2 regions of the Kurthia sp. FSL E2-0154 genome follow, and region 1 is predicted to be linked to the other one. Evidence: riboswitches for the same ligand, from Rfam matches in the RefSeq annotation. Region 1 holds a riboswitch; the other holds the start of a gene.
What was found. Region 1 has a riboswitch for lysine ahead of MHB75_RS07585 (aspartate kinase). Riboswitches for the same ligand answer to the same signal wherever they lie in the genome.
Positions count from the first base shown of each region.

Region 2: it holds a riboswitch for lysine, as region 1 does, so the genes downstream of both, MHB75_RS13785 (amino acid permease) here and MHB75_RS07585 (aspartate kinase) in region 1, are expected to answer to the same signal.

Region 1 covers NZ_JBBOPO010000001.1:1,536,948-1,540,167, forward strand. The annotation lists gene MHB75_RS07580 (YslB family protein) at 36-467, shown strand; gene MHB75_RS07585 (aspartate kinase) at 631-1,866, opposite strand; lysine riboswitch at 1,972-2,147, opposite strand; gene uvrC (excinuclease ABC subunit UvrC) at 2,202-3,220, opposite strand, start outside.
Region 2 covers NZ_JBBOPO010000001.1:2,751,851-2,755,070, forward strand. The annotation lists gene MHB75_RS13775 (MDR family MFS transporter) at 1-112, shown strand, start outside; gene MHB75_RS13780 (CynX/NimT family MFS transporter) at 169-1,380, opposite strand; lysine riboswitch at 1,564-1,744, shown strand; gene MHB75_RS13785 (amino acid permease) at 1,880-3,220, shown strand, end outside.

The DNA of each region.
Region 1 (3,220 bases):
AAATTCGACAAAAAATATGAAAGAAGGATTTACACATGTCTACGATGGAAATGAAAAATATTACAGCTTTTGGTTACGAAATTATTCGCGACCATATTCTCTCAACAATTGTTGGTAAAAATGAGGCGGATATCCTCTACTGGTGCGGTAAAGAAACTGCACGTAAGTTCCCACTACTTGAAATTGAGGAATTACCTGCCTTTTTCGCTGAGGCGTCATGGGGTGTTCTCGAGCAAACGAAATTAGGTAAGTCGGAAGCAATCTACGTCTTAACAGGCGATGCAGATATTTTAAAATTCGATCAGCGCTGCTTCCGAATTGAATCGGGTTTCATCGCTGAACAAATTCAAAAACATAATGGCTTCTTAACAGAATGTTATGAAGAAGTAGATGTAAAAAAAGGTCGTGTGACATTCCAAGTAAAATGGGATTTAAAAGACCCAATTCATCAAGAAGAAGTCAAATAATGCGTACATACAAAAAGAGGATGGGACAGAACATCTCATTTTCCTTTTTTAGAGTTCACAACGAAAAACTGGAACCGCACAATAGCGCGATTCCAGTTTTTCTTATGCTCATGTAGGATGGTGTTTTTACACTTATGTCCCATCCTCTTTTTGTTTTATTTATTTAATTTTGCATTCCTACTGCTACTTTTGATAATTCAAACTGTTCATGTAAGGCATTCGCCGCTTTAAACATCTCTTCTTGTGGTACAACGACAGATACTTTAATTTCAGATGTGCTGACCATTTTCACTGGAATGCCTAATCTAAATAAGCAATCGAACATCGTCGCTGCAACACCTGGATTGGATGCCATACCTGAACCGACAATGGACACTTTCGCAAGTTCTAATTCATGGTCAATATAGTCATAACCTAATGTATTTTTATATTCTTTTAACACATTTAATGTTTCTTCTAATTGTTCTTTTTTCACTGAAAATGATACCGTTGGTGATGCGTTTGGAATGATGGATTGTACAATGATGTCCACATTGATATGGTGCTTCGCTAATGTTGTGAAGATATTTGCTAATGACCCCATATATGCTTCGCTAAAATAAACTGTTAAACGAACGATTTCTCCTTCGAATGCTACTCCTCGTACAACTAAATCTTTTTCCATTTGAACTTCCTCCTTTAAAACGGTTCCTTCTACTTGTTCATAACTTGAACGAACAGACATGGGCATTTGATAATTTTTCGCTAATTCAACAGAGCGTGGATGTAAAACACCTGCTCCTAGATGTGCTAATTCGAGCATTTCATCATAACTTAATTCTGTTAATTTACGTGCAGTTGGTACGAAGCGTGGATCACTTGTATAAACCCCATCAACATCGGTATAAATATCACAGCGTTCTGCTTGAATGGCAGCTGCAATCGCGACAGCTGTTGTATCTGAGCCACCTCGACCAAGTGTCGTAATATTACCTTCATGATCAATCCCTTGAAAACCTGCTACAACGGCTACTTTCCCTTCATTTAAACAGGTCGTGATTTTCTCACAATCAATCTGTTCAATGCGTGCATTACTCGCAACATCATCGGTCATCATACCTGCCTGCCACCCTGTAAAAGACTGCGCAGGTACATCGAATTGGTGAAGCGCCATCGTCAGTAAAGCTGTTGTAACTTGTTCACCTGTAGATAGTAGTACATCCATCTCACGTTTTGATGGATGTGTCGATACATGATTCGCCATCTCGACTAAATGATCTGTCGTTTTTCCCATTGCTGAAACGACAACAACCACTTTATTCCTCACTTCCACTTCTTGTAAAACTCTTTTCGCTACATTTTGAATACGTTCCGGTGTTGCCACCGATGTGCCACCAAATTTCATAACATAAGTTCCCATACGTTCTCCCCCTACATATTGTAATGTGGGTTCTCTCAATAAAAAAAGCAGCCAAACATCGAAATGTTGGGCTGCTTATGCATGTCTATTCAAAAATGAACATTCATGTGAGATAGCCCTCCAGAGTGTACACTCTGACAATTCTGCATTTATTCAATACAGAACCAGCAATGAAGTCGTAGTTCCTTCATCACTTCGGCAGTTTCCCCTTTCACCTTTTTTCACTGAGTTACTACACTCTCAAAAAGGCTACTCTTGACACCTGCTCCTCTATCATCACTTTTTCAGTGATTTTTAATTAACGTTACTTTATCACAATATTTGGCAAAAGACAATTATTTTTTCAGAAAATGCGCAATTACGGCACTAGCCAGATTTTTCGGTAATCCAGCAGCAATTAATTCTTCTTCTGTTGCCTCTTTAATTTTTTTCATCGAACCAAAGTATTTTAACATTTGTTGTTTCCGCTTTGGTCCAACACCTGGAATGTCATCCAGTTGCGAAGTGAGTGCATTCTTCTCACGTAATTGACGGTGAAAATTAATCGCAAATCGATGCACTTCATCTTGAATACGTTGCAGCAAATAGAACCCTTCACTCGTTCTTTTCAGTGGAATAATCTGTGGCGGATTACCATAAAGTAACTGGGCTGTCTTATGCTTATCATCTTTTGCAAGACCTGCAATCGGAATATCAAGACCTAGTTCATCTTCAAGTACTTCACGCGCGACTTCCATCTGCCCTTTCCCACCATCTGTTACAAGTAGATCTGGAAGTGGTAGTCCTTCTTTTACAACACGTTGATAACGTCTTCTTAATACTTCACGCATCGCACCATAATCATCATGCGCAGAAGCTGTTTGAATTTTAAATTTACGATAGTCTTTTTTACGCGGGCGACCATCTTCAAATACAACCATCGCAGATACCGTATCCGACCCAAAAATATGTGAGTTATCAAATGCTTCAATGCGAAGTGGTGTTTGAATATTCATCGCATCACCTAGCTCTTCACACGCACCAATTGTTCGCTCTTCTTGGCGCTGTAGCATATTAAATTTCTCATCAATTTTCACATGCGCATTTTGTGTTGCTAAATCGAGCATTTCTTTTTTATAGCCGCGATGTGGCGCATGTACTTTAATGTCTAAAGCCTGTTGCAACATCTCTGCGTCCACTTCTTTTGGTATGATAATTTCAGACGGTTTTAAATGGTTCGCTTCTTCATAAAAACGCGCAATAAAAGTTGTAAATTCATCTAGTGGTTCACCATATGAAGGGAATAATGATACATCGCGCTCAATCAACTTCCCTTGACGAATAAAGAATACTTGAACACACATCCATCCTTTAT
Region 2 (3,220 bases), 1.2 Mb from region 1:
CGGTGGATGGCTATTAATTCAATTTCAAATGGGTGTATTTCATATTATTGCGGCGATTACGCTATGTAGCATTCCATTCTATTACTGGACGTTTGTTAAAAAAGAAGCTTAAATATAAAAAGGCTAGGAGCTATGTATATTTCATACATAAATCCTAGCTTTTTTTAGTTAGTCATTTGTCACGTAACGATCTTTCGCTGCAATGAAGCTTGCAGTTAAAGAGATTGCGACAACGAAAATATACATAATATTTGCTGCATCGTAACTGTGGTAAACATCGTGAATGAAACCATAGAGTACAGGCCCAACAGCGGCGATTAAGTAGCCAAGTGATTGAGCGAAACCAGATAAGTCTGCTGCTTCGAATGAGTCGCGTGAACGAAGTGAGAAGAACATCATACACATACTAAATGAAGCACCGCCTGCAGCGCCTAATAGAATCATCCAGACAACAGAATAATCTGTCCAGCCCATGATTAATCCAGCAAATCCAATGATGTAAAAGACTGCAAATAGCGCAACAACAGGACGTTGGTCTTTTAGACGACCGGCTAAAATCGGTGTGATAAAGGTCATTGGAATTTGGGATACTTGCATGATGGAGAACATTAATCCAGCTTGAGCAGCTGTCATACCTTGTTCTTTAAACATTTCTGGTACCCATGCCGCAGTTGTATAGAAAATCATCGATTGGAAACCCATCGAAATCATAATGACCCATGCGAGTGGATAGCGCCACATTTGTTTCTTTTCTTTTTGAGCAGTAGTCGGTGCAATTTCTTCTTTAGAGATATTTCGTGTTTGTGGAAACCAGATGAAAACAGCAGCAATTGCTAAAATAATCCACACACCTAAAGAACCTTGCCAACCGAATGACAATGTTGATAACGGATAACTCACACCAGCAGCAATACTAGCAGATGAGTTCATTGCGACTGTATAGATTGCTGTAAGTAAACCTACTTGGAATGGAAATTTAAGTTTGATTAAACTAGGTAATAGTACATTGCCAAATGCAATTCCGATTCCAATTAAGGTAGTACCGATAAATAATAACGACGTCACGCCACTTGAACGAAGTGCCATACCCACGACTAAGATAATCATTGATAAGAATAGAGAGCGTTCAACCGTAATTCTACGCGATATTTTCGGTACGATTGGTGACACGACAGCAAATGCAAGTAGAGGAATGGTTATAATAAAGCCAGCTACTACATTTGAAATATGTAATGAGTTTCGAATATCTTCGATTACGGGGCCAACAGACGTTAGGGGAGAGCGAAGTGTTAATGCAATGAAGACGATTCCAAGTACAAGAAGCCATGTTGTTGAAGTCCATTTTAGTTTTTTTGAAGCAACGTTTTCTGTAGGTGACATAACTTTCCTCCTATATATAATTTGATTTATCGTAACATTATGCCCCTACCTATTCAATAATAAATTCGTTTCACGAAAGTCTTAATTGTATAATAGTTGAGAGTTTTTATGTCTTGAATTCGTCTGTAGAATATATTAAGATAATAGTAGAAATAATATAAATATTGCAATGCCTCATCCGTTCGATGAGGTAGAGGTCGCAAAAAATAAAAGTAGTATAATCGAGATGTAAAAGCATTGGTGACATTATATGAAAGGATTTTTTGCCGAAGTGGTGGGTTGCTTTTACAATCAACTGCTGGGGCTGTCGCTTAATAGGTGCAGAACTGTCACATCTGTGAGGGTGTGTTGAGCTATCTTTTTCAAGGTTGATGAGTGTCATTGTGTGATTACAACCATCCAAGATTGCTTGAGATGGTATTTTTATTTTCCAGGAAATAATCACTTACGAACACCTCAACTAACATATTCCCTGCAATAAAAGGAAAGAGGAAATGAAATGAGTCGTACAAAAGCAAGTCAAGAAGCGCCTACAACTCTAAAAAGAGGACTAAAAAGTCGTCACATTATGATGATTTCACTCGGCGGTACGATTGGGACAGGTTTACTACTTGCAAGTGGTAACTCAATCGCACAGGCTGGACCAGGTGGAGCGCTATTAGCATATGGTTTAATCGGGATTATGGTATTTTTCTTAATGACAAGTTTAGGAGAGATGGCAGCGTATATGCCTGTTTCAGGTTCGTTTAGTACGTATGCAACAAAGTTTATCGATCCAGCACTTGGATTTGCATTAGGATGGAACTATTGGTATAACTGGGCAATTACAATCGCAGCTGAAATTGCAGCTGTTTCAATCGTTATGAAATATTGGTTCCCTGATACAGCGTCATGGATTTGGAGTGTATCATTCTTAGCTATTATCTTCTTGTTAAACTACTTATCGGTGAAAAGTTTTGGTGAAAGTGAATATTGGTTCGCATTTATTAAAGTAGCTACAATTATTATCTTCTTAATCGTTAGTATTTTAATGATTTTTGGTATCTTAGGAGGTAAAGCACCTGTTGGTTTTACGAATTTCTTTGCAGGTGATGGTCCATTCCACGGTGGATTCTTTGCGACACTCGGTATTTTCTTAGCAGCAGGATTCTCATTCCAAGGAACAGAGTTAATCGGTATTACAGCTGGTGAAACAAAAGATCCAGGCAAATCGATTCCAAAAGCAGTGAAGCAAATCTTTTGGCGTATTTTATTATTCTATATCTTAGCCATTTTAGCGATTGGCTTATTAATTCCTTATACAGATAGTCGTCTAATCAATGATGGAGAGACGGTTACGACAAGTCCGTTTACGCTTGTATTCGAAAATGCAGGTATTGCTTTTGCAGCTTCGATTATGAATGCAGTTGTTTTAACAGCTATTTTATCTGCTGGTAACTCTGGATTATATGCTTCATCTCGTATGCTTTGGGATTTAGCGATGGAAGGTAAAGCACCAAAGATTTTTAAAAAGTTAAACCGTCGCGGTGTACCATTTGCAGCATTGATTGCAACAGTCATCGTTGCAAGTTTATCATTCTTAACATCTATTTTCGGTGAACAAGTATATATTTGGCTATTAAGTGCTTCTGGTATGTGTGGTTTTATCGCATGGCTAGGTATTGCAGCCAGTCACTATCGTTTCCGAAAAGCACTGATTGCGCAAGGGAAGAACTTAGATGAAGTATTACCATATAAATCAAGATTTTTCCCATTTGGTCCATTATTCGCATTCATCTTGTGTGCATTAGTTGTCTTCGGACAAAGTTATTTTGCATTTGAAGATGGGCAATTTAGTTGG